3 regions of the Sporosarcina sp. Y1011 genome follow, and region 2 is predicted to be linked to each of the others. Evidence: riboswitches for the same ligand, from Rfam matches in the RefSeq annotation. Region 2 holds a riboswitch; each other region holds the start of a gene.
The links. A riboswitch is a leader RNA that binds a small molecule or an ion and turns the genes downstream of it on or off. The one in region 2 is predicted to bind thiamine pyrophosphate.
Positions count from the first base shown of each region.

Region 1: another riboswitch for thiamine pyrophosphate. It lies ahead of tenA (thiaminase II); the one in region 2 lies ahead of thiT (energy-coupled thiamine transporter ThiT).
Region 3: another riboswitch for thiamine pyrophosphate. It lies ahead of AC25Y5_RS00200 (acetylornithine deacetylase); the one in region 2 lies ahead of thiT (energy-coupled thiamine transporter ThiT).

Region 1 covers NZ_JBYHFP010000001.1:204,137-214,406, forward strand. The annotation lists gene AC25Y5_RS01055 (TetR/AcrR family transcriptional regulator) at 1-803, shown strand, start outside; gene AC25Y5_RS01060 (nucleotide excision repair endonuclease) at 882-1,256, shown strand; gene AC25Y5_RS01065 (hypothetical protein) at 1,327-2,589, shown strand; gene AC25Y5_RS01070 (metal ABC transporter ATP-binding protein) at 2,854-3,594, shown strand; gene AC25Y5_RS01075 (metal ABC transporter permease) at 3,591-4,457, shown strand; gene AC25Y5_RS01080 (metal ABC transporter substrate-binding protein) at 4,484-5,419, shown strand; gene AC25Y5_RS01085 (ABC transporter substrate-binding protein) at 5,468-6,442, opposite strand; gene AC25Y5_RS01090 (ABC transporter permease) at 6,439-7,179, opposite strand; gene AC25Y5_RS01095 (ABC transporter ATP-binding protein) at 7,176-7,925, opposite strand; gene tenA (thiaminase II) at 7,912-8,604, opposite strand; TPP riboswitch at 8,711-8,814, opposite strand; gene AC25Y5_RS01105 (exonuclease SbcCD subunit D) at 8,963-10,123, shown strand; gene AC25Y5_RS01110 (AAA family ATPase) at 10,120-10,270, shown strand, end outside.
Region 2 covers NZ_JBYHFP010000017.1:42,190-52,459, reverse strand. The annotation lists gene AC25Y5_RS15390 (DUF1128 domain-containing protein) at 1-220, shown strand, start outside; gene motB (flagellar motor protein MotB) at 272-1,030, opposite strand; gene motA (flagellar motor stator protein MotA) at 1,014-1,832, opposite strand; gene AC25Y5_RS15375 (aminopeptidase) at 2,003-3,235, shown strand; gene AC25Y5_RS15370 (hypothetical protein) at 3,344-3,484, shown strand; gene AC25Y5_RS15365 (beta-class carbonic anhydrase) at 3,565-4,140, shown strand; gene AC25Y5_RS15360 (GNAT family N-acetyltransferase) at 4,245-4,790, opposite strand; gene AC25Y5_RS15355 (M3 family oligoendopeptidase) at 4,798-6,600, opposite strand; gene AC25Y5_RS15350 (tryptophan-rich sensory protein) at 6,762-7,493, shown strand; gene thiT (energy-coupled thiamine transporter ThiT) at 7,532-8,089, opposite strand; TPP riboswitch at 8,174-8,276, opposite strand; gene AC25Y5_RS15340 (magnetosome magnetite crystal formation protein family) at 8,384-8,725, shown strand; gene AC25Y5_RS15335 (hypothetical protein) at 8,790-8,906, shown strand; gene map (type I methionyl aminopeptidase) at 9,013-9,759, shown strand; gene AC25Y5_RS15325 (DEAD/DEAH box helicase) at 9,823-10,270, opposite strand, start outside.
Region 3 covers NZ_JBYHFP010000001.1:38,655-48,924, forward strand. The annotation lists gene AC25Y5_RS00165 (solute symporter family protein) at 1-778, opposite strand, end outside; gene AC25Y5_RS00170 (DUF485 domain-containing protein) at 794-1,126, opposite strand; gene AC25Y5_RS00175 (ferritin) at 1,623-2,132, opposite strand; gene AC25Y5_RS00180 (PH domain-containing protein) at 2,316-2,693, shown strand; partial or broken gene AC25Y5_RS00185 (IS3 family transposase) at 3,030-3,185, opposite strand; gene AC25Y5_RS00190 (NADP-dependent oxidoreductase) at 3,648-4,676, opposite strand; gene AC25Y5_RS00195 (hypothetical protein) at 4,941-5,261, shown strand; TPP riboswitch at 5,305-5,407, shown strand; gene AC25Y5_RS00200 (acetylornithine deacetylase) at 5,615-6,892, shown strand; gene AC25Y5_RS00205 (LLM class flavin-dependent oxidoreductase) at 7,010-8,074, opposite strand; gene AC25Y5_RS00210 (NAD(P)-dependent oxidoreductase) at 8,098-8,739, opposite strand; gene AC25Y5_RS00215 (Rrf2 family transcriptional regulator) at 8,870-9,298, opposite strand; gene AC25Y5_RS00220 (EcsC family protein) at 9,490-10,270, opposite strand, start outside.

The DNA.
Region 1 (10,270 bases), on a different contig from region 2:
CGGAGCTATTTGCAAAAAATGGGTTTGAGGCAACGTCCGTACAAGAGATTACAGATGCATGTGGAATTTCAAAAGGTTCTTTCTATCTCTCATTTAAATCAAAAGAAAGTCTCTTGTTTTCGATATTTGAGTACTTTAGTACAAAGTTACTTGATCGAATGAGTGGTATCTATCAAATGGAAATCACACCGAGGGGGCGTTTTGAACAATTTTTCATTATTCAATTTGAAGAAATTGCTCGCTATTCGGATTTTATTCTAATGCAGATGAAGGAACAAACCAGTCCTATTAATGAAGAAATGCTTGGCCTCATGAATAAATTACGTGGAAAAGCCTATGAAATGTTGGAAACACTTCTATTAGGAGTGTATGGTGAAGATATTCGTATGCATTTGCCTGATCTCATTGTCATGTTGAATGGAATTATACATGGCTATGCGGAGATTGTTGTGTTCAATTTAAAAATGCTGAATTATCCTGAATTGGCAAATTACATCGTTGAACGGACGGATTCGATTGTCAACGGGTTAACACAACCTTTGTTAAAGAAAGAACAGTTAAGAAGTACTGGCGGAGTTGTGTGTTCGATTAAGCTTGAGGAATTAGTAAAAGATATTGACATGATTAAAGAGAAAATTGAAGATAAGGATGACGGGATTTATATAAGTTTAGATGTGATTGGAGCAGAACTTTTAAATAACAATATTCGAAAACCCGTCATTTTTGGTATGATTTCAAATTTGCGGGAAAGTGACTTAACAGAGGAGCTAGTAGAGAAAATAACACAGTTCCTAAATCAGTGACTACTTAGCCATTCTTCGCTTTCTAAGCAGTTTTATGGTAGAATTTAAGTTCATAAAAGAAGAGGACGTGACGTTTAATTGATCACAATTACAATACCAAATCCTGATGTAACGATTGTACAACGCAAACAAGAAATGGGTCCGGATGCTGCGCCAATCAAACCAGTTTATGGATTTATTGATTTACATGAAATACCACGTGATAAAGGCGGAATCATCTTGTTTTATAACAACAAAGATGAATTGTTATTTGCAGGAAAAGCCCGCAAACTGCGTCAACGCGTGAAAAAGCACTTTGAAGATGCTGTCTCACCAATTAAAGACCATCGCAATGAAGTGAATAAGATTTCAATTATCGTTGTCGAAGAACCGATGGACCGTGAAATTTATGAAACGTATATCATTAATACACAACGCGCGAAATATAACGTTGATAAAGTGTTTTTCGAGTAAATTACAAAGCTGACTGCCATGTGCATTCAGCTTTTCATTTTGACTACATACATAGGAAAAGGGTGGGAACATGGATAAAAGACTACAAAAGATTGTCGATGAAGCGCAAGAAAAGTTTGGTTTGGATACGTACCAGTTGGAAAGACATTCAATCCGTAAAGTACGAGATATTACTGGGAATGCATATTATACGTTCAATATGGAATGGTTTCCTAAGGAATTAAATGAGCCAATCGAAGAAGATTATAATCCGGAGGGCACAGCGGTTATTGAATATGCTATTCGAAATAAATGTTTTACTTCTGTGTTATTCGTGCAAGGTAAATCATTTTCTACAAAAACTTATTTTCCAAATCAAAGCGTGGAGGAAGTAACTGCGTGGCTTGAAAAAGAAACTGGACTGCTGTACGAACGAGATTTCAAATTAACGCAAGCCAAGGCTAATGGTTTTCAATTTAAATCAGATATCGAAGGAATCTATATTTCTCCGAACTGTATGATTGAAGTTGAATTTGATGATGCAGGAAAGCTGACTTCCTATCATTCGTACGGAATGTTCCCTTCACAGGAACTCATTGAGCTATCGAAATTCACTTTGACACTTGAAGAAATTGAACCAATCGTAAAAAGGCAACTTCAACTAGTAAAACTCCCATCTGAAACTGAAAAACGTTTCGTTCCTGTCTATGCAATGGAAGAAGTGTATGTAACGGTGGATGGAGAGCGAGTAATCCCGTTTATGGAACATGAACGTTCTGAAGTGAAAGTAGAAGAAATAATTGAATGGGACAAGCCGCTGGAAGAGCCTATCAATCGTGAAGAAATCACATTTTTTTCTGACGCAAGCGTAGAAGATGCATTCAGAAACGTTGGTGCATTTGATAAACTGACGTTGTCAGATGAACAAATTGAACGTAGCAAACATATCGTTCGTGATGTCTTACGGACAGAATATCCTAATGACACTGGAAAATGGACGCTATCTAAAATTCAGCTTCAAGAAAAGTTCATCGAAGCACACTGTAAATTCATTGAATTAGATTCAACGTCTTTCAATCGGAAAGTAGTAGTATTCATGAACCCGGAAACGATGGCGGTACTAAATTATTTTGATAATGGATCGATATCCGAAATATTTGATGCATTTTCACCTGCAGAAGATGCTGTAGTGACTCATGAAGAAGCTTTCGAAAAAATGGTTTCCTATATTACACTTGACCCTACATATGTCTATGATGAAATCACAGGTAAGTATATTCTATGCGGTTTGCTTGATGCGGCAGAAGCGGTAGATGCAGTAACTGGTGAAATTATTTTATTGGAAGATATTTAAGAGTTCACTATACGTGAAAAAATGAGGATGCCGTGAAAATGGTAACCTCATTTTTTTGACAGTGTAAATGATTTCAAAACTAATGCTTTACATTTAATTCAAAATATCTTATTATGAAGATAATAAAGTTTCCTTAGGGAAACAATGATGTGATTCCTTTTTTTATCCATAAAGTTTCCCTAGGGCAAAAAAAATTTACTGTAAAAGTTGCTTTAAGGAAACTTTTGCATATATATATATATAGATATATGGAGGTGTGTAAATATGAAAGATGCAATAGTAGTTTCGAATTTGCATGTGTCGTATTTCGGAAAAGAAGTGTTACATGATATTGGATTTACGATAACCGAGGGGAAATCAGTTGGGATCATTGGACCGAATGGAGCAGGGAAGTCCACTTTGCTTAAAGTATTACTAAATTTGATTTCAAAAGATAAAGGTGATATTACAATCCTTGGCTCCACGTTGAAAGACGTACGTAAACGAATTGCATACGTTCCGCAACGCAGTACAATTGATTGGGATTTCCCTATTACTGTAAAAGATACGGTTCTAATTGGTACGTATCCGACAGTTGGACTATTGAAAAGACCCGGTCGGAAGGAGAGAGAATTGGCTCTGAAATGTCTTGAAAAGGTAGATATGAAAGAGTTTCAGAATCGGCAAATTGGAGAGTTATCTGGCGGCCAACAGCAGCGTGTTTTCTTGGCCAGAGCACTTGCTCAGCAGGCGGATTTGTTTTTACTCGATGAACCATTTGTAGGGATTGATGCTACGAGTGAAGAGATGATTGTGAAGATTTTAAAAGAGTTACGAGATGAAGGGAAAACGATCATTGTTGTTCACCATGATTTGAATAAAGCGGAAAAGTATTTTGATGAACTGCTGTTATTAAACAAGGAATTAATTGCGACGGGCAGTGTCAAAGAGGTGTTCACGCCTAAAATGATTTCAAAAGCGTACGGCGGACAATTATCATTTTTAGACGAGGTGATGGCGAAATGATTCATTTCTTTGAAGCTGTCATGCAATATGGTTTTCTGCAAAAAGCGCTTATTACATCTGTGATGGTTGGTATCATTAGTGGCGTCATTGGTTGTTTTATCATTTTAAGAGGAATGGCCCTCATGGGGGATGCGATATCTCATGCTGTGTTGCCTGGAGTTGCGATTTCATTTATGTTGGGAATCAATTTCTTTATCGGAGCGGTAATAACAGGTATTTTGACGGCTATCGGTATTGGATTTATCAACCAAAATAGCCGAGTGAAAAATGATTCTGCGATTGGGATCATGTTTACCGCTGCATTTGCCACTGGGATAATTCTAATCACTTTCCTGAAGAGTAGCACGGATTTGTACCATATCCTCTTTGGGAATGTGTTAGCGGTCAGACCTTCTGATATGTGGATGACACTCGTTGTTGGTATTTTCGTTTTGTTATGTGTGTTTATATTTTATAAAGAATTGCTTGTTAGCTCGTTTGACCCGGTTATGTCTCAAGCATATGGACTTCCAATTAAAATGATTCATTACTTTTTAATGGTTTTACTAACACTTGTCACTGTAGCATCGTTACAGACAGTAGGTATCATTTTAGTAGTTGCGATGCTCATTACACCTGCCTCGACAGCCTATCTATTGACAGACAGGTTGTCCTCGATGATCATCTTATCAGCAATATGTGGAACGATTTCGGCGGTCATCGGTTTGTATTTGAGTTTTACATACAATCTCGCTTCTGGCGCAACGATTGTACTCGTAGCAACTGCATTATTTATTACAGCGTTTCTATTTTCGCCGAAACAAGGACTATTGTGGCGGGCTATTCGAACAAATAAAAAAAATCAGCCGTTTCTTAAATGGTAATTCAAAATAGGAAGGAAAGTTTGATTATGAAAAAAAGTATTACGCTGTTTGCGATGATCATTGTAGGAGTCTTGTTGTCAGCATGTGGCCAAGAAACGACCGCTACAAAAGAGAAGGGTGAAAAACTGCAGATTGTTACTACGTATTCAATTATCTACGATATTGTGAAAAATGTCGGAGGAGACTTGGTTGAGGTTCACAGTCTTGCACCGATTGGATCAGACCCACACCAATATGATCCACTTCCCGATGATGTCGTTCTAACGACAGATGCAGATGTTGTTTTTTATAATGGGCTAAATTTAGAAGAAGGAAATGCATGGTTTACGAAATTGATGGAGACGGCCGGGAAGTCGGGCGTTGATGCGCCAGTATTTCGTGTAAGTGAAGGGGTGAAGCCGAAGCTCCTTAATTCGGAGGACCATAAAGGGGAAGAAGATCCCCATGCTTGGCTCGATGTACGAAATGGCATAAAGTACACTGAGAATGTCCGTGACGCATTGAAGAAATTAGACCCAGATAATGCGGCTAAGTATGATGCTAATGCGGATGCTTATAGTGCTGAACTTCAAGCCCTTCATGAAGAGATTATACAAAAAATGAATGAAATTCCTAAAGAACACCGTATACTCGTAACTAGCGAAGGTGCGTTCAAGTATTTCTCAGATGCGTATGATTTTAGTGCGGCTTACATTTGGGAAATCAATTCACATCATGAAGGAACTCCTGAACAGCTGACAAACATCATTTCTACAATTAAAAGCGAAAATGCTCGGGGCTTATTTTTAGAAACGAGTGTCGATCCCCGAAGCATGGAAATGGTATCTCGCGAAACTAATGTGCCAATTAAAGGGAAAATATTTACAGATTCCTTAGGGAAACCAGGTGAAGATGGCGATACGTATATAAAAATGTTGAAATGGAACACGGACATGATTTTTAATGGTTTGAATGACCAATAGACTACAAAGCGGCTTGACCTTTCAAATGGAAAGTTCAGGCCGCTTTTGTCATTTTAGATTAATAAAAATACCTTCAAGATTTACATCTTTCTTTAATAATCCATATTCCTTCATCCATTTGGCAGTTACTTTCCATGTTTCTTCATCTTGTTCCCCAAATGTATGAGGAGCTTTCATTTTGGGCAGTAGAATTGACAGAGATTCTTTTTCAACCTCTTCTACGAGTGGGAAATTGGCTGTATCCTGATTTTTCAAGAGAATTGATAGTGCTGCTTCAGGATCTTTTTCAATATCATCAAACGCTCTTGCGGAAGCTCGCCAAAATGCTTCAATGTTCTTCTGATCTTTCTTCCATGTATCATCACTTGTTACGACAACAAGTTCATAAAATGAAGGTACGCCGTAATCTGTAGGATCCATCACACCAGTTGGGTAACCTTCAAATTCGAGCAGGGGTACTTCATGATTGATGTATGCACCAATTACAGCTTCTGCACTTTTCGAAACGAGTGATGAATTCAATTCAAATCCTACGTCAACCATTTTCGTTTTATTATAATCGGCTCCGTCCGCTTCCATCATTGTTTGGAGAATGGCTTCGTTCAGTGGAATCCCTGTATAACCAATTGTCTTCCCCTCTAAATCTTTAGGTGTTTTAATCCCGGTTTCTTTTAGAAATGCGACATGATTAAGCGGAGATCGGACTAGGGCTCCGACCGATTTAACATCTATGTTCTGCTCGGATTTTGCAATAATGACATCCGGTTGATAGGTGATTCCCATAGTTACTTTACTAGCGGCTGCAAGATTAATGGGATCTGTTGGATTTGCAGGAAATTGAATATCAACTTCAATTCCTTCTTCTTTAAAATAGCCTTTTTCCTGTGCGACATACAAGAAACTGTGAACTGCATTTGGATACCAGTCGAGCATGATGCTAACTTTATTGTCTTTTTCTACATTACAAGCGCTCAGCAGTAAAATAAGTGCGATGCATGATAGGGATAATATGATTTTCCTCAATTTTTAGTCCTCCATTTTAACAGTCGATTTTCAATGAATGTGATTCCCATGAAAAATGTAATTCCAACGAGGGTCAGTACAAGAATAGGTGCAAATACAGCTGCACCATCGAACTGAGTCATCATTCGGCGACTAAAGTATCCAAGACCAGCCTGCGCCCCGAGCCATTCCCCGATTGCTGCGCCAATCACACTCAATGTAACGGCAATCTTCAATCCTGAAAAGAAGTGGGGTAGGGCAGTGGGAACAGAATATTTCAAGAAAATATCCTGTTTTTTTGCGCCCATTGTTAAAAAAAGCTCGCGTATTTCTTTACTTCCAGAAGATAGCCCGTCGTATGTATTTACAGTAATCGGGAAAAAGGTGATGAGTACTGTAACTGCGACTTTACTCCAAATTGTGTATCCGAACCAGAGGACAAAAATAGGTGCAAGTGCAATAATAGGAATCATTTGTGAAGCTATTAAAATCGGATAGAGCGCTTTTCGAACTCTGGGACTGGAAGACATCCAAACGGCGATTGCAACTCCTGAAATAATTGAAATGACTAGTCCGATGATAATTGTTAGTAAAGTCATCGGTAAGTGCTTTAACAACAGTATTTCTTTTAGCTCCCAAAAACGGATTAAAATTTGAATAGGAGAAGGCAAGATGAATGGTTTATCGTAAAGTCTTGCACCTAGCTCCCAGATGCTACCGAATAACGCAATAATAAGAAGTGAGGTAATGTTTTTCATTGCATTACCTCACTACGTAGCGTATTTAGCAATTGTTCCTTTAGCTCAAGCAAATCCGTTCGATGTAAATCACTTCTTGTTCTAGGCCTTTCAAGTGGAACGCTGATTTCTTCGAATGTAGTAACCGGCTCATTTCTTAACAGGAAAATACGGTCTGATAAAAATAGCGCTTCTTCAACGTCATGTGTAATGAATAATACAGTAAATTGATGTATCTTCCATTGATCAATTAGCCACTCTTGCATTGATAACTTAGTTATCGCATCTAATGCAGAAAATGGTTCATCCAGCAGGAGAAGGGAATTTCCGGAAAGGACAGCGCGCAAAAAAGCGACTCGCTGTTTCATCCCGCCAGAAAGTTCCGCCGGATATTTTTTTTCTGTACCGCCAAGACCGAACTCCTTTAATAACGGTAATACCTGATTATTTGCAGACTGCTGTTTCATCCCTTTTAGTTCAAGTGGGAGACATGCATTTTCTAAAATCGTGCGCCAAGGCAGAAGCAAATCCTGCTGCGGCATATAACCGACGCTACCAAGGCGGCGGTTGTTTTGAACCCCATCGAGTGAAATGGTGCCAGAAGTAGGTTCATCTAATCCTGTTACAAGTCGGAAGATGGTACTTTTACCGGAACCACTAACCCCGATTATTGAAATGAATTCACCGGGAAGTACATTAAATGATAGATTTTCCAGTATGTTGTTGCTTGAATGATAGGCGAATGATACATTGTCAAACGATAACATTAGAGTTTTCAACCCCGGGCCACATCTGTTTCGTGTTGGCCATATCCCAAAACATATATTCATAGCGAGTTGTATTAAGGAAGATTTCTTCGAGCTTTAATAGTTCATGTTCAGGTTTTCCTTCTGCAGATTTATTCATCAAATCGATACACCAGATTGCGAGATCGCCGAAATCTTCGGACGAATACATGCGTATCCAATCACCGTATAACGGATGTTCAGCTGCGCTTGGAATCGCATTTAGCTCTTTACCTATTTCCCAGTAACTCCACGCGCATGGAAGAAGTGCAGCCATAACTTCGGCGACAGTACCGTTTTGGCTGACATGTAACATGTAGTGCGTATAGGCAAGCACGATAGGAGAGGGCTTTGCGTTTTCTAGTTCATGTTCAGAAATACCGAACCGGAGCGCATAACTACGATGTAGTACCATTTCTGTATTCAGTGTGCCATCAAGTAGCGTAGCGAACTTGCCCATTGTTTCCAAGTCGTCGGCTTTTACAGCCCCAATTGCAAAAACTTTTGCATAATCAATCAAATATAAATAATCTTGTACCATGTAGAATCTAAATTTATCGGGGTCTAGGGTACCATTGCCAATCCCTTGAACGAACGGATGGCTGTGATTCTGTCTCCAAATTGGTGTTATTTTTTCCAGTAAGCGGTCAGTAAACTTCATCTCTCCAACACTCCCTAAAATTGATAGCCAACCAAAAACCCACTCCTTGAAAAAGAAGTGGGTTGTAGACTGTCAATTGTATCTGCAAAAACAGACTGGCAGAAATATTGTGTCAGCACCTCTTCCTTACGCTGGTATTAACCAGTTCAAGTTATAAGGGTCAAGACACATGCCTCTCTCAGCTCTGTTAGAGCACCCCTAGCGGTGGATCTTATGAAATTGGATTCATCTCTAATATAAGCATAGAAAAATTGGGAGGTCAACCTTAATCTTGGAATTGAAAAAAGGAATGCATGTTTCATTTTTCTCGGTTTGTCCTGTAAAGTAGTAGAAAAGATCATTGAAAGGGGAAATGACAGTGAAGTTTTTCCATACTGCAGACTGGCATTTAGGTAAGCTTGTTCAAGGCATTTACATGACAGACGGACAACGGTATGTTCTTGACCAATTTATAGAGGCAATCATAGAGGAGAAACCCGATGCGGTCGTCATCGCAGGGGATTTGTATGACCGGGCAGTACCGCCAACAGAAGCCGTTGCGTTGCTCGATGACTTGCTCGAACGAATCACCATAGAACTAGGGACGCCGGTCCTCGCTATTAGCGGTAACCATGATAGTCCTGGGCGTCTCCATTTTGGCAGCGGATTGATGCGGGCAAACGGTTATCATATAGCCGGTCAACTGACGAAAGTTATTGAGCCGGTCGTTTTGACGGATGAATTCGGCGAAGTCCATTTTCACCTGGTTCCATTTGCAGATCCTTCCGTCGTGAAACATATACATGGAGATGAAACGATTGCGAATCATAATGACGCGATGAAAAAAGTGATAGAAGGGATTCGCCCCCAGATGTCAAATAGTGCGCGACACGTTTTTGTTGGACATGCGTTTGTAACACCTCATGGAGAAAGCGAAGACAACACAAGTGATTCGGAACGGCCACTCGCGATTGGCGGTGCGGAATACGTATCGGCACATCTTTTTGAACCGTTCCATTACACGGCACTTGGTCATTTGCATCAGGCGCATTATGTATTGAATGAGTCAGTCCGTTTTGCAGGTTCGCCGATGAAATATTCGATTTCAGAAGAACATCATAAAAAAGGTTTTTTCATTGTCGATATGGACGCTGATGGACACACCATTATTGAAAAACGTGAGTTGAAACCGGAACATGATATGCGGACGGTCGAAGGTACGATGGAAGATATCTTATTGCATCCTATAAGTAAGGATTATGTTTTCGTGAAATTGCTGGATGAAACGCCGGTTTTATTTCCAATGGAAAAAGTTCGTTCAGTCTATCCGAATGCGATGCATGTTGAGCGTAAAATGGTCAAGCTGACTGCGAATGGAGTGGACGAACAAGAGAGGACGGAACATGGTAAACACGATGATTTAGCATTATTTAAAGCATTTTACGAAGAAATGAAAGGCGAGGCAGCAGACGCGGAAACGGAAGAATTGTTTGCGCAAGTTCTCCATGAAGTTATGCAGAAGGAGGGGACGGGACTTTGAGACCTATTCAATTGACGATGACAGCGTTCGGTCCGTATAAAGGGACGGAAACAGTCGATTTCAGGGAATTGAAAGACAATCGGCTATTCGTCATTTCGGGTGCCACCGGGGCGGGAAAAACGACGATATTCGATGGTATTTGTTTTG
Region 2 (10,270 bases):
GGATTTATCAAACCCAACTCCAGAAAACGTTTCTTTTATGATTGACAAGATTACAGAAAAACTTCGTATGGTCAATGTTGACGCTATGAAAGCTGAAAACTTCAGCACTTCTAAATATGAAGACTTGCACTATATGTACGAAATGGTTATGAAACGTGCTACTATCACACCAAATGAAATGCAAGCAATTGCAGCAGAACTTGGCACATTAAGAGGTTAATTAAAAAAAGATTCGCCTGATCTATAGATCAGGCGAATCTTTTTTTAATTTTCATTCAAACGCAGTTCCATCTTTTAAGACCAGCGGCTGTATTAATACTTCAACCCGTCGATTTTTACTTCTTCCCAGCGCTGTTTCATTTGATTCGATTGGTTGGAACTCCCCGTAGCCTTTAGCACTGAATAGCAAAGGGTTAATTTCACCGTTATTCACAATACTCTTCAAGAAATTCACCGCACGCATGACGCTTAGTTCCCAATTTGATTCATACTGTGTATTTTGAATCGGTATATTATCAGTATGACCTGTCACAATGATCTGACGCGGTGGATCAAAAACGAGCAAGTTCGCAATATCATCTGCAATTCCAATATACTCTTTTTCTATATCAGCATTTCCCGGTGTGAAAAGGATGCTATCCCTAATCGTTACAAGCAAACCTTCATCAGCCAGTTTTGTTTCAAATTGGTTCTCCAATTCATTCACTGCAATATATTCATCCACTCTATCCTGAATTTCTCCTAGGGATTTCTGGTCTTCTATAAATGATGAGTTCTCTTCATTCTTGCTATTGGAGTCCTTGGGTATTGGAACTGGTGAGGGAGCCGAATTGTCCATCACACCCTGTCCACCGTCAAATACTTGACTGAACACCGCGGACATTTGATTGAGCTTTTCTTCATCAACCGTACTCGATGCAAATAACACAATAAAAAGTGCGAGAAGAAGAGTCATAAGGTCGGAGTATGGCAATAGCCAGGACTCATCTATGTGGGGTTCATCCTTTTTCCTCTTACGTCTCTTCGACAAAGTTACCCTCCTCCTTGTTGTCGTCGTTGTTTTTAACAGCTAATTTCCGGCGCTCTTCTGCAGACAAATAAGAAGATAGTTTCTGCTCGATAACACGTGGAGCTTCTCCTTCAAGAACTGAAAGTACTCCTTCAATCATCATTTTCTTCTGCCTTACCTCTTCATGCGATTTACGTCTCAATTTATTTGCAAATGGATGCCAAAGCACGTATCCCGTAAATATACCCAGCAACGTCGCTATGAAAGCTGCCGAAATCGCCTGTCCAAGCGCGTCAATATCGTTCAAATTACTAAGGGCAGCAATAAGACCCACCACCGCTCCCAGCACACCAAGCGTAGGTGCGTACGTTCCTGCCTGGGAGAATATTTGTGCACCCGCAGAATGTCTATCTTCCATTGCTTCTACCTCTTCGCTCAAGACATCACGGATATAATCTGCGTTTTGTCCATCAATTGCAAGACTTAATCCATTTTTTAAAAACGGATCATTAATGTCGTCAGTTTTTGCTTCAAGTGATAATAACCCTTCACGCCGTGCAATATCTGCCCAGCCTGAAAACATACGGATTATGTCAGAGTCAGAGGCCAGTTTCTGTTCCTTAAAAAGTATACCGAACAATTTTGGAACACGCTTTAACTCGTTCATAGGAAATGCAATAATAACTGCTGCCAATGTCCCTACAATGATTATCAATATAGCTGCCATATTAAATAGATTTTCAATCGGAACACCTTTCATCGACATTCCTACAAGTAGTGCTACAAACCCTAGTACAAGCCCAAGTACTGTTGACAAATCCATAGTTGACCCTCCAAATATTCCATTCTTCTTCTTATTTCGGCATCTTTAGTCTTTTCTTTAGAAGTGTGCAAGTAATAAATATATGAGATTTATCTTCCTGTAACCTTTTCGTTGCAGGTTCTATCTGCAAATTGATACTATAAAGAAGATAAGGAAAGGAGTCATTACACATGACCACATTTAACAAACAACTATCACGATACGCGGACCTTGCAGTTCAAGTCGGAGTCAATATTCAGCCTAATCAGTACCTTTATATCAGTGCTTCTACAGAAACAGCGGAATTTGTTCGACTTGTAACTGAAGCCGCTTACGAAGCAGGTGCACGTCAAGTATTTGTAGATTGGTCAGACGACATAATCACGCGTCTGCGTTATGAAAAAGCACCTGCTGATTCTTTTGCAGAATTCCCCGAGTGGAAAGTTTTAGAACGTGAACAGCTCGCTGAAAAAGGTGCTGCATTTATGAGCATCATTTCGCAAAGCCCTGACTTATTGAAAGGGATTGAGTCGTCGCGCATAGGCGATTCCCAAAAAGCCACTGGACAAGCACTCGACAAATATCGTCAATATGTACAATCCGATAAAATCAGCTGGACTGTAATTGCAGCTCCTTCAAAAGCATGGGCCTCAAAAGTATTCCCCGAACTTTCTGAAGAAGAGCAGGTTCCAGCACTATGGACAGCCATTTTTAAAGCAGTACGTACAGACAAGGAAGATCCGATACAAGAGTGGATCACCCACGATACTAACTTACATGCCAAAGTTGACTATCTGAATGGTAAGCGTTTCCGAAAACTCCATTACAAATCTTCCGGCACGGACTTGTTAGTTGAATTACCTGAAGGGCACTTGTGGTGCGGAGCGGGTAGTGTCAATGAAAAAGGTCATACTTTCATGGCGAATATGCCAACAGAAGAAGTATTTACTGTTCCTTTAAAAACAGGTGTTAATGGTTATGTATCTAGCACAAAGCCATTAAGCTACGGTGGAAACATTATCGATAACTTTAAAATCACATTTAAAGACGGACGTGTAACAGCTGTTTCAGCTGAGCAAGGTGAAGACGTATTGCAACGCTTGATCGATACCGATGAAGGCGCGAAACATCTAGGTGAGGTGGCACTCGTTCCTCATGCATCACCGATTTCGCAATCAGGTCTACTCTTCCATAATACACTGTTCGACGAAAATGCATCTAACCACTTTGCCCTTGGCAGTGCATATGCATTTTGTATCGAGGGAGGCAAAACGATGTCACGTGAAGATCTCGAAAAAAATGGTTTAAACCAAAGCATTACTCATGTCGACTTCATGATTGGTTCCAACGAGATGGATATTGATGGAATTTTTAATGACGGAACAAGTGAAGCTGTGTTCCGTAAAGGCAACTGGGCTTTCTAAAAAACGTCACAATTACTAAAAACATTTAATGAACCTCTTAATTTAAATGGGTTTTTACTGTATACTAAGGACAGTATCAAATTATCAATTTAGAGAGGGGTCATATATATGGGCTTAATGTTCACTACAGTTATCGGTTTTGCAATTGTCATGGCTATAGCATGCTTGTTTACAATGCACTATCTTTCTACGTCTATGATATCCGCTGATTCTACAACAATTGATCCAAAACCAGAAACGAAGTTCTAAGAGTTGCCAGTCGGCAACTCTTTTCTTTTTACATACTTTCATTTATACTAAGTAAAAACTAATAGAAATGGGAGAATACAATGACAATTCTATCGGAAATAATTGAGTTCAATGAAACGTTTGTTAATGAAAAGCAATACGAACAATACGCAACAACAAAATTTCCCGACAAACGAATTGTAATATTAACATGCATGGATACAAGATTAACTGAATTATTGCCTAAAGCAATGAATATGAAAAACGGCGATGCCAAAATTATTAAAAGCGCCGGAGCAGTTGTCACACACCCTTTCGGCGGTATTATGAGGAGCCTCCTTGTAGCAGTTTATAATCTGCACGCGGATGAGGTTTACATTGTTGGCCATCATGATTGCGGAATGAGTGCAGTCGATACAACTAATATCATAGAGAAAATGGTCGATCGTGGTATTGATAAAAACATATTTAAAACCCTTAGATATTCGGGCGTTAATATGGAAGAGTGGCTACACGGTTTTGGAGATGTGACCGATAGCGTTAAGATGAGTGTCGATGCGGTTCGGAACCATCCCCTTATGGATAAAAAAGTTGCCATACATGGACTAGTTGTACATCCTGACACTGGGAAACTTGACATCATTATAGATGGTTATAAATTCAACGCGGAACAATAATATTTTCGACCTATTTCCCGGGAAATAGACAAAAGCCGATTCCTATTTCAAAGGAATCGGCTTTTAATTTTAGAAGTAAGTTTCCGCAAAGCGGTCTTACCCTTTCAAAAATCATCTTCAATTATCGCGTAGATGTAATGATCTTCCCAGACACCATTGATGTAAAGAAGTTTACGCAGCAAACCTTCCTGATAGTATCCGGACCTCTCTAGCACTTTTATCGATCCGCTATTGCGCGGCGATACATATGCTTCGACCCGATGCAATGCAACTTTTTCGATAGCAAAAGCAGTGACTAGTCGAACAGCCTCTGTGCCTATCCCTCTGCCTGTTGAATATTCATCAATTGAATATCCAACAAAACCACTGGAGAAAGGAAGTCTTTTAATACCATAAAGCGAGATATGTCCAATCAGTTGACTCGTTGTCGAATTAAAGATGCCGAAGTTGTATTCTCTGCGGTCCCTCATCTGATAAATCGCCTCTCTGATTTTATCCCTTTGAACAGCAACAGTAAAATAACTGCTTTCGTGCCGCGGTTCAAAAATGGACCAGTATTCTCTATTAGCGCTAAGTAACTCTGTAAATATAAAAGCATCATCTTCAGTCAATATCCGTAAGTAACAGGTTTGCCCTTCAAGCAAAATCAATTCATATTCACCCTTTTACCGAAGTAAGTTCCAAGAACTCCTCAACATCTTTAATACACAATGTTACACCTTTTTCCCAAAACGCTTGTTTTGAAATATCTTCTCCAAGATGTTTCATCGCCAGATCTTCAACACTCATAATTGCAGTATCCTGTAAAAGCGCTATATATTTCTGTTCAAATCCTTTTCCAACTTCCAGAGCTTTTGCATAAATGCTCAAGGAGAACAAATAACCAAACGTATACGGAAAATTGTAGAACTGTACTCCTGTAATATAGAAATGGAGTTTCGAGGCCCAGAAATGTGGGTGTACCGTGTCAAGGGCATCTCCATAAGCTTCTTTCTGCGCTTCTGCCATTAACTCATTCAACCTTGCAGCAGGAACATTTCCATTTTTCCGTTCTTCATAGAACCTTGTTTCAAAGAGGAATCTAGAATGGATATTCATAAAGAATGCAACGCTTCGCTGAATTTTATCTTCTAACAAAGCGATCTTTTCATCTTTAGTTTCAGCCGCTTTAACTGCAGCATCCGCAACAATCATTTCCGCAAATGTTGAAGCCGTTTCGGCCACTCCCATTGCATACTGTCGATTCATCCAATGGACAGGACGCAACGCATAAGAATGGAATGCATGACCAAGTTCATGTGCAAGCGTCGCAATATTCGACATTGTTCCACTATAAGTCATAAAGATACGTGATTGCTCTGACATCGGCATACCTGTACAGAATCCACCCGGTCGTTTATTTGGTCGGTCTTCCGCCTCTATCCAACTCTCTTCAAACGCAATTCGTGAGAATGATTCAAGTTCCGGACCGAATTCGCCAAAGTGTTTTAATATGAATTCTGCTCCTTCCTGATAGGTCATCTTCTTTGTAGATGTTGTAACCGGTGCATCCATGTCATACCAGTTCATCTTATCAGTACCTAGCATTCTCGCTTTGGCGTTCAAGTATTCCACGAAAGGTGCTTTATTTTCGCCAATTGCTCCCCACATTGCATCCAGCGTCTCTTCACTCATTCGATTGCGGAGCAGGGGTTCTTTCAATACGGAATCCCAGCCGCGTTTCTTGTATACTTCCAGTCTAAATCCTGCGATATGATTTAAGGCAGATGCAAAAAAGTCTTCTTTTCCTTGCCATGCTTCTTCCAATGCTTCAAATGAATGTTTTCGTATGGATGCATCTGCATGTGAACTTAGATTATTCGCCTGCCCTACAGAAAGTTCTTTTTCTTCTCCGTCAAGTTCAATTTTTATCTTAATATCACCGACCAACATATCATACAATTGGCCCCACCCATGATAACCATCTACACTCAAAGAAGTGATAATACTTTCTTCTTCTTCGGACAATTTCAATTCCACTTCTTTGCGCCATTCATTCAGTACGAATGCAAATTCTTTTAATTCATCTGATACCATAAGCCCATTCCATGTATCTTCATCAGCTTTAGCAAGTGTTTGTTGAATGATAAGCCAGACTGTTGAGAAGCGTGCCCCTAGTGAAGCCGTTTCCCCTTGCAGTTGCAATGCTTTTTTATCAGTCGTGTCAGCCGCTAGAAAACAGCCAATGACAGCGCCTGCCTGCGACATATTAAGTGCTGCGTCAACCAGTGATTCAATAAGATTTGCAACGGCTTGTGAATCGGTTGCAGACTGGGGAACTGGAAATTTTGAAGCTGTTTCTTCTAACGAACTGATTTTCTCCTTTACACCATCTAAGTGTGTCCGCAATTCGTTTGATTCACTTCCACCTTTGAAGAAAACGTCAAGATCCCAGACTTCCGAATATTTTTTAAGCGCCATATTAATTCCCCCTTCACTTCATTCTAAATCTTCTAAAAACACCATCTAATTATAACATGAATCTTCGGTATGCGAAATTATGCAATTGTGACGGAAGGTTCATACTTTCCTTCGCAGGGTCCAGCTTTCCTCTGTATACTATTCAGTAGGGGGATTTAAATATGTTTAGAATACTACTCATGGTACTTTCACTCATTGCAGTTATTGTTGTCAACGCAACTGCAAATATATTACCTATCAATGGAAAAACAACTGGTGAAATCTCAAATAGTTTACCGGTATTATTTACACCGGCTGATTATGTCTTTTCAATATGGGCAGTTATATATATGCTACTGGCTTTCTGGTTATATGGCTTCATACGGAATAAGGCAAACGTTGAACATGCATTGTTCAACCGTAGAGCAGTTTTTTTTGTAATCAGCTGCCTATTTAATATCGCTTGGATCCTACTTTGGCATTTCGGTTATTTTAAATGGACGATTGTTATCATATTAGGACTTCTGTTAGCGCTATTGTCCATTTATTTTACCTACTCCAAAAAAGATAATTCCTTTTTCGGTAGGGTTCCAATTGCAGTCTATCTCGGATGGACTTTTGTCGCAGCAATTACAAATATCAGTTATGTCCTCACTTTGCATGAGTGGAGTGGATTGGGATTAAGTACCCCATTATGGACCGTCATTTACTTGACCATTGCTACTGCAATTGCTCTTCATTACCTATACCATTATGCAGATATTTCTCTAGCTCTCGTCTTTGTTTGGGCATTTATCGGTATCGCTGTAAAAAATGGTATAAATGAGTTATTTGTTACTACCGCAGCTCTGTTTCTTGCAGCCACCATTATCGGCTTCATGGTCATCAACAGAAAATCGCTTGCAACCAAATAAGAAACCGCCATTCTTCCATAAGGAAGGACGGCGGTTTCTTATTTAGGCTCAAGTAGCCGGGGTGCTGTAGTAAATAATATGGACGCAACGATTGCCGTCAATATTATTGCAGGGATCATATAGGAAGCGTTATAAACAAGAGAATATAACCAGACAGGCTGTCCTTCAGGCGCATAGGAAGCAAAGAACACAATGCCACCGATGAAGTGAATCAGGTATCGGAGAAGCCCCCCTATGATTGTCCCAATGACGATTGCGGCAACCACTGAACCTTTCTTACCTTTCGTTTTACTACTTAACAGCCAAGCTAGTGTTACGCCTGCCAGACCCACAACGGCATAAGCCACGAAATAATCGAGCGCCGCTTGAACAGGGTTTAATACATAGCCCCCTGTTACCAACTGCAGCAGTCCACTTACAAAACCTGTAAGCATACCCCCTGCAATTCCCCAACGGAATGCCATAACAACTACCGGTAGCATTGACAACGTAACCGATCCGCCTTGAGGCATTGAAAATCCGATTTTATCTAGAACAAAAGAAATTGCTCCTAAAATAGCAACCTCAAGTAATAATTGAAGTCTTTTCCTATCCATCTCAAATTCTCCTCCTACCTAGTTGTAGCGTAGGATGTGGGCATAAAAAAAAAGACATCCCGGATAGAATGGGACATCAAATATGTCAGTTTCCATCCACATTCCTACGCAAGAATAATCTTACAGGTTCTAAGGGTCAGAACTTCATGTCCAATCTCAGCCAAAACAGGCACCCCTTGTGGTTAAAGTTATTCAAATGTCTATTTCATTGTATAGGAGGGTAATCCTATAAGCAAGATGATTAACAAACATAGTGATTTTCCTATATAGTAAAAGTTGAACGGAGGAATCTACATGACAAACAGTAAACTATTAGCTGCTCTATGCTATTTTAGTGTCTTCTTCTCCCCTTTGCTTCTTCCCATCATTGTTTATTTTGTTACAGATGATCGAGAAGTGAAATCCCATGCAAAACGTTCTTTAGTTTCACACCTTGTTCCTGTCATCCTCCTTATTGCTACAATTGTCATATTTTCTTTTTCAATGTTTTCCTTTACGGAGAGTATCAATGGAATGCCGAGCACAAACTTCGGATTTTGGCAACTTACGCCATTCTTATTCATGCTTATCTATGGACTACTGCTTATGGCCATTCTAGTATGGAATGTTTTTCAAGGTGTTAAGGTATTGAGATGAATGTTTACTAAACCTCTATTTCGGGAAAATGATAAACATATGCTTTCACTAGGAGTGATTATTTATGAAAATTGGAAAACTTTTAAAAACCGCTATGAAATGGGCGCCCATTATCTACCCGGTTGTGAAAAAAGCCATGTCAAATAAAAAAACATCAGGTACATTAAAACCAAGAAGATAATAAGATGGTCTACAAACATTTTTCTGGTTTGTAGACTTTTTTGTTCTGTTTATTATGATATAGTATGATATAGAAAAGAATGCACGGTAGAAAGGACTTGGAAATAATGATTGCAAAAACGGTAGAGGAAATTGAAGCTTTAAAAAAAATCGGCAAAATTGTAGCCGAAATCAGAGACGTGATGAAAGAAGCGACAATCCCCGGTAAAACAACAAAAGAAATTGATGACATAGGCGGACGTCTCTTCAAAGAGAAAGGCGCAATTTCAGGACCGATTGCAGAATATGACTTCCCTGGAAATACATGCATTAGCGTCAACAGTGAAGTTGCGCATGGCATGCCAGGTTCCCGCATTATAGAGGATGGAGATCTCGTTAACATCGATGTCTCCGGTTCATATAATGGATACTTCGCTGATACTGGTATTTCATTTGTCGTCGGTACGCCTGATGAAAAGAAACAGCAATTATGTGATGTAGCTAAAAGTGCATTTGAGCGTGCAATGACGAAGGTCAAAGCCGGTTCCAGTTTAAACCAAATTGGAAAAGCGGTTGAACGCGAAGCAAAAGAACACGGCTTGAAAGTCATCAAGAACTTGACTGGCCACGGCATCGGGAAAGCATTGCACGAAGAACCATCCCACGTGCTCAACTATTATGATGCTTGGGATAAGACACTTCTGAAAGAAGGGATGGTTCTAGCGGTTGAGCCCTTTATCTCTGAAAAAGCAGAGCATATCATCGAGTCTGGGGACGGATGGACCTTCATCACACCTGACAAGTCGCTCGTTGCACAAATCGAGCATACGATTATCGTTACAAAAGGTGAACCAATTATACTGACACAACTCTAATAACAAAAAAGGGCTGTTCCCCGTCAATCCAATGTAGTTGGGTTGACGGGGACAGCCTTTTTTTCATTTCTTTTTGGGAAGTCCAATTGTTTTCGAATTGCCTTCTGCAAGGTGGCCTTTATACCATACTTTTTGAACCGTTTTAATACCTTTTGTCAGCTTGCGGTAATCACGTTCTTCCGCATATGATAATAGCGTCAATACTTCTCCATCTCCGCCTGCACGTCCTGTTCTACCAGAGCGGTGCAAGTACTGTTCAACTGTGTGAGGCACATCTACATGGATAACATGCGTCAACCCATCGATGTCCAGTCCTCGTGCAGCCAAATCTGTTGCTATTAAAATCTGTAATTCACCTTTACGGAAACTTTCCAATGTTTGCTGTCTCTCAAATTTCGTCATTTCTGAATGAAGGACTGCTATTGGTGCTTCGTTATACTTGAGCTTCATTTCTTTCATGCGAAGCTGATCCACATTGTTAATAAATGCAAGAGCACGAATTCCCTTCAAA
Region 3 (10,270 bases), on a different contig from region 2:
TTACCGTAAAGAAGCGCATTAAGATATGGGGCAAACCAGCCGTACCTAAAACCAGTGCAATTAGGACGGATATTAGACCAATCGGGTCTTTATAGATTATCCCGGAATGTAAGAAGGCTTCACCATGTGGCGTAGCTGTTCTCATGGCGTCAAACATACCGATAAAGTTGAAGTTGAATTTTAATAGGACAAGGAACGAAATAACAATGGTACCTATCATAAGTAAAATGGCTTTAATAATTTGAACCCAACTTGTTGCAGTCATACCGCCGAATAGGACATAGATTGTCATCATTACACCAACGATTAGAACTGCAATCCAATAGTCGATTCCTAGAAGTAATTTTATCAGGGCACCAGCACCTACAAGCTGAGCCAGCATATAAAATAAAACAATCGTAATTGTATTTAATGCTGCGGCGCCACGAACTTTTCTTGCCCCAAAACGTGCACCAATCATATCTGCCATAGTAAACTTCCCTAGATTACGCAGTGGCTCTGCAATTAGAAACAAAACTACTAGATAAGCTGTCAACCAACCAATACTATAGTAAAAACCATCAAATCCATTTAAAGAGATTGCTCCTGCAATTCCTAGGAATGATGCAGCAGACAGGTAGTCTCCAGCAATCGCCATTCCGTTTTGCCAACCGGTTAATGATCCCCCAGCTGTGTAAAAATCACTTGCAGTTGTCGTTTGTTTGGCCGCCCAGTATGTAATCCCCAGTGTAAGCCCAATTACTGCAACGAAAATTGCGATTGATATAATATCATCCACTTGTAAGTACCCCCTTTAATTCACAACATTTTTCTTTATAATATCTTCAACGTCCAAGTCGAAACTTTTCGCTTTATTCATGTAGATTGATGTAAATACCCATACCATGATGAACATGCTTAGTGAGTACACCCATGTCCAAGTCATCCAACCAATGGCACGATTCTCAAGAATATTTGTATATCCTGTGAGAAGAGGCAGTGTAAAATAGGCAATAAAAAAGAAAATAATATACGGTGTAGAAAATATTCTTTTTCGCTTTACTAAATTTTTGAATTCAGGTGTATTGATAATTTTTTCATAATCCAACTTCACACTCGCTGGGTTATCTTTTGAACTTTTACTCACGATTTCATCCCCTTTTTTTAAAAAGTATTTAAAACTTGTCGGCCATTGGAAATGTAAACTCCTTTTACATGAGAGCGTTTTCAAATTATGTAAAAGTTGTTGTTAAACTAGTAAAATGTGAATAGTTTAACAGGAGGCTAAGTCCACATTACCAAATATTCTGTCAACGTACAAGTTATTTTTTCTAAATAATGAATTTTCTGATACATCTCTGCGATTAAAAAAATTAAAACTTACCGAAAGAAGAGAAATTTGTCGATATAATTGTTGGAATAATGAATCCGATCGAACTTGATTTGCTTTCTATTTGGTTGCTAACCTAGAAAATCTTAGCGAAGGTAAAATACAGGGAGTCAAAGGACTACTATGCGACCTTTCAACATATTGATAGGAGAACGGTGAGGGTTAAGAAACGTAGGCTTATCAAGAAAATCTAAAAAAAACACCCATTATCTTCGTCAAGGAAGATGATGGGTATTTTTAAAAAAGGACTAACTTATTCTCCAGTTTCTGCAGTGAATTTACGTTGCCCAAGTTCTTTTTCATAAATATACAACGCGTTTTTATCTTCTCCGATGCGTTTCAGGTACTCGATATGTGTATCGAAGGCTGCTTCCTCTTCAACTTGCTCGTCCAAGAACCATCTCAAAAATGAAATCGTAGCATGTTCTTTTTCTTCCCAAGCTAGGTCCGTTAATTCATAAATGTTCTTTGTAACCCCTTTTTCTTGTTGTAAACCTGATTCGAAAGTATCTAATACTGATTCAAATTCAATTTTTGGCTCTGACGTTGCGGAGAATTTTGCATGTAACCCGCGGTCATTCATATAGTTGTAAATCTTCATACCGTGAAAACGTTCTTCTTCGGCTTGTTGAAGATAATAATTGGCAAAGCCACTATAATTAGTGTGTTCACAATAAGCTGCCATTGCCATATAAGATTGTGCGGCGTCGAATTCATTGTTCATTTGCTGATTGAGTGCTTCTGCTAGTCGTTGACTGATCATATCCATCACTCCTTTTAATGTTAGGAAATACCTTCTTATAGCATAGCCTAATCTATCCTTTCAATCACGTATTTTGATTGAAAAAACGGAGTTTTGTTGTAGTAGGGATTTTGGTGGAGGGAAGGTGTACGAACAAATTAAATGCGGAATTATACTGATTAAGGATAAACAGGAGAAATAAAAATGAGTATTTTTGATGGAATAATAGGGAATGCATCTGAAATTGATGTAAGCAAAGTAGAGAAGGAAATGAAGGATTTACTTACACCAACTGAAAAAGTGGAGCATGCATATGAATTGATTAGAGATCTGTTGATATTTACGGATAAGCGTCTAATTCTCGTGGACAAACAGGGCGTCACAGGAAAGAAAAGTGAATATCATTCTATTCCATATAAAAGTGTTTTACATTTCTCAATTGAAACTGCAGGAACGTTTGATCTTGAAGCGGAACTGAAAATCTGGCTATCGGGAAGTTCTGCACCAATTCAAAAGAAATTCAATAAATCCTTGAATGTTTATAAAGTACAAAGCGTGCTAGCAGAATATGTTTTGAAATGAACTAGGTCAATTTAAGGTGCCTAGTTCCTGATTTTGTGCTTGATAAAAAAACTCCTCATGTAGTTTAAACTGTACCCTTTGTAAAGGACATTTTAAAAAAACCTTATATAAGTTGAACCGAAGAATTTAACTAACCGCTGATTTCCGTTCCGAGCGGACGCTTTCCGCGGGCACGGCCTCAGCCTCCTCGTCACTGCGTTCCTGCGGGGTCTTCGGCTCGTGCTGTTCCCGCTGGAGTCGCCGCTCTCCACTTCAATCAGCTGAAGTGAGTAACAATCATACATTCAACATATTTAGGAAACTAGAAGAAGATGATGTCTGTATTGTGCAGGCGTCATCATCTTTAAAGTGACCAAAGAAAGATTCTTGGGGAGCGTTATCCCAACAGTTCCCACGACGTGACATTGACTGACCTAAACCCATTTTCTTCACAAGCTTTTGAAATTGGGGACTGGTATAGTGAACTCCTTGATCCGAGTGGATGAAAGCACCTTCAGCTAGCTTTCTAGCGTTCTTCTTCATTTTCCCTAATAGCTATTGCCTTAAATTCATCTGTATATGTAATTCCCTTTTCACTAACAGCTTTTACATAAGGATGTTTCTTCAGTATTCTTTGTTCTTGATCAGTAAATAATATCTTTGACATAGGTTCTGCTGTTGGACTTATGTTTTCCTTGTAATCTCCAGCGAAGGCGCCTTACTGGGGTAGCCGAAGCAATAAGACTGACAGTGGTCTTCTGTCTGGCTTATTGCGGGAGGCATCCCCAAGCGCCAAGCGTTGTTGGTGGGATTCTTTATGTCAACATATAATCGTTGTTATTTCCATTATAAATAAAAGTACCCTCATAAGAGAGACTTTTTTAAAGTGTCTATCTTATAGGGTACATTGTAGTTGCTTGAGGAGTTTTTTTATAGCATATAAGTGTTGCAGGTCAAGCAATTTCAGATGAACTATTAAAGTTTCGCGTATTTAGGATCAGCCACTTTTACAAGTTGCTTACCTAGATTCGTTCCTTTAAATAAACCAAGGAATGCCTCTGGTGTATTTTCAAATCCTTCAACAATTGTTTCTTCATATTTCAGTTTACCTTGCAGTAGCCATTTAGCTAAGTCAGTAAACCCTCTTTCAAAATCAGTAGAAAAATCGCCTAGGGTGAAGCCTTGCATCATAGCGCTCGTCTTAATCATAGCCGATTGAATACGTGGTCCAGCATCTTTTCCTTCTGCGTTGTAGGAAGAGATTGATCCGCATAATGGAATACGGGCATTTCGATTTAGCATAGTAAAAACAGCGTCTGAAACGTCCCCGCCGACATTATCGAAATAGACATCTACTCCGTCAGGAACGGCATTTTTAAGGTCTGTCCAAAAACTTTCTTTCTTATAATTCACAGCTGCATCAAAGCCGAGTACATTCAATAAGTAGTCAATCTTTTCATCTGAACCAGCAATACCTACTACTTTTGCCCCGTTGATTTTCGCGATTTGTCCAACTGCTGAACCAACAGCCCCGGCAGCACCAGAAACGACGACCGTTTCACCTTCTTTAGGTTTTCCGATATCAAGCAATCCAAAATATGCAGTTAAGCCTGTCAAACCGAGAATACCTAAATGTGTTGAAATAGGCGCCAACTTAGGGTCTATTTTGCGAATTTCATTTGCAGTGGCTACGGTATATTCAGCCCAACTGAGATTTCCAGTAATTACATCACCTTGTTTGAAGGCGTCCGACAGGGATTCAACCACCTCACCCACGACACCCCCAGAAATGACCTTATTCAATTCAAATGGAGCAATATATGACTTGGCATCTTGCATTCTTCCACGCATGTATGGATCTACAGACAAATAAAGCGTCCGTACTAAAATTTCATTTACTTTTGGTGAGGGAACTGAACTTTTTACAAAGGTAAAGTCTTCTTTGGTAGGCATTCCAGTGGGCCGATTTGCTAGATGAATTTCCTGTTGTATCAATTGTGTCATTGCAATTCCTCCTTTGTAGTTTGCCGAATTTGTTGGCAATAGAAACCCTAACACTCAGGAGTTACCAAGGTCAATGATTATAGCCTGGCGTCTCATTTTCATTGATTTGCTATTTTCCCGAATTGCTTTGGTGTTGGCACCGGTGTCTTAATCTCAGCAGACACCTGTGGAGGAACCCCAAAATAGTATCCAAAAGTGTTATAATTATAGTTAACTATAACTATTATGTTATTAATATGAACTAGTGGAGGACTTTAAATAAACATGAAGAAAAAGCACATACTTTTTTTGGCTTTGACCTTAATAGTGGCTTTACCAACGTCAGCTACTGTTGTATTAGCAACTAACGAGGCGGAAGTTCAAGCTGTTAAACAAAAAGAAGTCACGACTGCCGCAAAATTTACGGATATTCCAAATAGTCATTGGGCGAAAAATGAAGTTATGCAACTTGTGGAGATTGCTTCCAAAGCATCGTTTTTATCTAATGAACAGTTAGGGTACACAATGAAAATAAAGAACGTATTGCGTAATATTGGATTAACGCAATATCTTCCTGAAGGGGAAGAACGAACGGATGCATTATGAACCTCGTTCTTGGCTTAATCATAAAGAAAACACGAATTGAATAGAAGACTGCTAGGGGAGCCAATTTGGCTGAGACGCATCATGCATGTAAACCCTTCGAACCTGATCTAGTTCATTCTAGCGTAGGGAAGCAACTGAACTCTACATCAAATGAATGTAACTACGTAGAGAACAGCCGCTTTCCGATTATGGAAGGCGGCTGTTTTCTGTTCCATCGCAAATTCAATGAACTAGGGGTTTCCCATCATACACGCTTCGGCGCATTAGCTCTGTTAATGCACCGAATTCAATATTGCAATCTATCCAGTACGGATTTACTTTACTAAAAATTAAATAAAGAATGGATGATTGAAATGGAAAATAGTATTAGCAACTTGGTTGATGAACGTCAAGAGGAGCTATTGCAATTACTTGCAGATCTAGTTCAGTTTCCGACTGTCAGCCCGCCTGCAAGAAATACAGCCGAGGTGCAGCAGTATATTCAAGAGTTTTTAAAACAAGAAAAATTCGATACAGCCAGTTGGGATGTGTTCCCTGGTGATCCAAACGTGGTAGGCATAAAAAAAGGGACAGATGGAGCTCTGTTTAACAGCTTACTCATTAATGGTCATATTGATGTTGCGGAAGTTGGGGATGAAACAGAATGGACTGTGCCTGTCTTTGAACTGACAACTAAAGATGGAAATGCATATGGACGAGGAACGTCCGATATGAAAGGTGCAGTGGCAGCGACTTTACTAGCCGTAAAATTATTAAACGAACTAGGTGTGGAACTTAAAGGTGATTTGCAGATTCAGACTGTCATTGGGGAGGAAGCAGGAGAAGCTGGAACACTTTCGTGTATGGAAAAAGGCTATACAGCAGACTTTGCAATCGTCGTCGATAGTAGCGATAGTCAAATTCATGGCCAGGGTGGAGTAATAACCGGCTGGATAACGATTAAAAGTAAGGAAGTTTACCATGATGCAATGAGGATGAGTATGCTTAATGCGGGCGGAAACGTTAATGGGGCCAGTGCTATTGAGAAGATGATGAAAGTAATTGCCGGACTACAAGACTTAGAGCGTCACTGGGCCGTGACAAAACAATATCCAGGTTTTGTACCTGGTAGCAACACCATCAATCCTGCAGTTATAGAAGGCGGAAGACACGCGGCTTTTGTAGCGGATGAATGCCGGCTTTGGATCACCGTTCATTTTTATCCGAATGAAACCTATCAATCTGTGATAAATGAAATCGAGGAACATTTGAACCATGTAGCAAAAGCTGATCCATGGTTAAGAGAAAATCCCATTCACTATCGCTGGGGTGGAAAATCGATGATTGAAGAACGCGGGGAAATATTCCCTGCACTTGAAATGAATGAGGGGCATGCGGCCGTTCAACTTCTAGCATACTGTCATGAACACACCGAAAAAAGTCCCGTAATCATCGGCATGTCAAGAACAGTAACAGATGCAGGATGGATAGGCGAAGCAGGGATTCCCACAGTTATTTATGGTCCTGGGAAGTTGGAAGAGGCCCATACAGTTGATGAAAAAATAAACATTGAAGAACTAATGGCTTTTACAAAAACGCTTATGATATTTATAAATAAGTGGTGCAATTTGAAAAGAATGGAGAGCAAGTAGTCTCCCCATTCATCTAATACTATTATGCTATTATATGTTGCTTAATAAGTGAAGTCATTTCTTATGCGTCATCAAATGATTGGTATGTTTCAAGAGGTAGATGATCAAAGGATAACCTTACCTAGTGGTTTCCCGTCGAACGATGGGAGCTACTTCTGTTGCTAACATTTCAATACTTGCTGCGACTGAAGAAAACGGCAAGCCTCCGATATCCATTTGTGCAATGAAGCGTTGGTGTCCAAATAATTCGTGTTGATGAAGAATCTTCTCGACTATTTGCTGAGGGCTGCCAACAAATAGTCCGGTTTCGGGACTGGCCATATGGTCGAAATCAGAACGAGAAATTCTCGTACTCATTCCACGTTGTTTGTTCACGTACCCCCAGTAATTTGCATAGTAGGGATAGAAATCGTCTTTTGCTTGTTGTGAAGTCTTTGCTATATACGTGTGTCCTGTTACAGCTATTTTTAGATCCTCTTCAAGATGCCCTGCATCTTTGCCTGCTTGACGATACAAATCAACAAGTGGCTTAAAACGAATTGGGTCGCCGCCAAGTATGGCTAATGCTAAACCAGTTCCAAGTTTGCCTGCTCGTATTGCACTTTCAGGTGTGCCACCGACACCAACCCAAATCGGCAGTTTATCTTGAACAGGCCGGGGGGCAATCATAGAATTAGTTAGAGGCGAACGGAATGACCCATTCCAACTGACGATTTCATTCGCATTCAATTGTTGGAGAAGTCGAATATTTTCATCGAAGAGCTCGTCATAATTGTTTAATTCATGGCCGAATAACGGAAAGGATTCTACGAATGCACCACGACCTGTAATAATCTCAGCACGGCCATTCGAAATCAAATCCAGTGTTGCAAAATCCTCGAATAGACGAACGGGGTCGACCGTACTCAAAACAGTCGTTGCACTCGTCAATTTAATACGCTTTGTGTTTTGTGCCACTGCTGCAAGAACAACTGGCGGAGCCGATATTGCATAATCCAAGCGATGATGCTCACCGACACCAAAAATATCAAGTCCGACTTCTTCAGTCAACTTTCCAATCGCCATTACTTCATGAAGGCGCTGTTGAATACTTATTGTGTTTCCAGTTTGAGGATCTGGACCAAGATCCCCGAAGGTATATATTCCAATCTCAATTCCAGATTTCTTGGTTTCTTTTGGCATAGTACTCATCTCCCAAAACCTAGTTATTCTGCTTCAGAAACAAGAGTAAAACGTTCATTTATATGTTGAGGATTCTCGATTTCATCAAGAACTGCGACTGCGTAATCTGCATAACTTACGTAGCTATCACCTTTTGAATTTACCATTAAATTGTCTTTTCCTTTTTGATACGAACCCGTTCTTTTTCCTTCAGGATTGAAGAATGCTGCTGGGCTAATGAATGTCCATTTAACTCCACTCGTCTTTTGCAGATCTAGTAAGTTCTGTCCTTGATTGGAAGCAGTTGCAAAGTATTCTTTAGGGAATTCGGGTGTGTCAATTAGGCGGATGGTTTTAGCTTCATCTACAAACAAGCTACCTGCACCACCTATAACAATTAATCTTGTTTTGGGAGCGGCTTTAAACACTTCTATTAATGCTTTTCCAGCATCTACATGGAGGTGTTCTTTTCCTGCAGGAGCGCCGAATGCATTTACGACAACATCAAATTGCTGAATGTCTTCAGCTTGCAGGTCAAATATATCTTTTTCGAGAATGTTCGTTTTTTCCCCAGACATTTTTGCTGCGTTTCTAACGATAGCTGTAACTTCGTGTCCTCGGTCAATCGCTTCTTTTACAATAAGACTTCCTGCTTTTCCTGTTGCTCCGATAATTCCAATGTTCATAATAATTCCTCCAGTTTTTTTGGCACATATTTACTAATATGCTCCTAATGATTTGTAGCTATTCATGATATTAATTTAGAATGTAACTGTAATGGTTACAGTTACAACGGTAACCAAAAAATCGAATAAACTATCCAATTTTTTGTGTTAATACCGATATTAACTCTTCCATCGAAATTTCATGTAAAACAGATTCCATCGCATCTTGAGCCCGTAGTAAAATCAGTTCAAGAACAGCCTCAATATTGGCACCAACAGGGCAATTTGGATTTGGTTTTTCATGAAATTGAAAAAGCTCGCCTTCTTCTACGACTTCAACTGCCCTGTACACATCGAGCAGGGTAATATCTTTTAAAGATTTTTGAAGTGTAGCTCCTCCAAGACCTCGCCGAACTTGAATAAGTCCTGCGTTTCTTAGTTTACCAATTACTCTTCGTATGACTACAGGATTTGTATTCACACTTTCCGCAATCCATTCAGAAGTGCAAAGCTCGTTTCTTTCGATTGCTACGAGGGATAGAATATGAACTGCAACTGTAAAACGACTACTGATTTTCATTGCAAGTAACCTCCCGATGTAATCATTATAGTTACATCAGATAATGATTGTCAATCTTTATAATTTAAGTGAAGGGGGAATCGTGTGAATCAAGTTGAAATCCCTGTTTTATTGCCGTAAAAAAGTATGGTTGAATGATATCAGCGGGTCACAAATTTAATGCGAATGATGCATTTGTACATATTGAAGAGTTAGGTAGTTTGGCTTTTAGAACTAACATCATTCCTAAGTCTTTCAATAATTCTTCTCTTTCGGTAAAGCATTTTACCAGCTTCAGCAATATCACTCACTGCAGAACGATTGATGAACGCACCGAACACCAGCCCTGCGATAGGTACCATTTGAAACAGCTTTTTCCAACCGAATTGATCCCGGAAAGAAAAAACGACCTCGCGCCAGCCTTGCAGTTCAGAAAGGACTTCGCGTTTTGTGGAGTCATCGGGATTATCAAATTGAGACAATTGTGTAAGAATGGTTTGTTTACCTACAATGTCAGCAGATACAAATTGCATGCATTTTATGATAAATAAACGTTCCTCTTTTACTTTTGGATCATAACCATAACAAATCGCAATATCCTGTAATGTTTTTAGCTGTAAACTAAGAAGTAGAGGAATGTCGATTGTTAACGTGAAAATACCACCAATACCAGTACTAGCACCTTGAACCGTCGCAATCTTTTTTCTGTTGCCAGTGATTTTTTCTACAGCTGTGTCCATTGTTGAAATATCAAGCTTTTCTACATCTTCCAATGTATTGACAACTAAGCCAGGATAATAAGCAGGAATTTTAGCGGCCGAACTTAAATAACTACCGCCCGTTTGTACATATTGACCAATTTCATCTAATAGTAAGCCGATTTTCTTTTGAATAAAAGCAGGAGTGAATTTATCGATGATTTTAAATGGCAAACGCCCAAGCTTTTCCCAAAACCATAAATCGCTCTGATCTTTTTCCCAAACCTCAACCTTA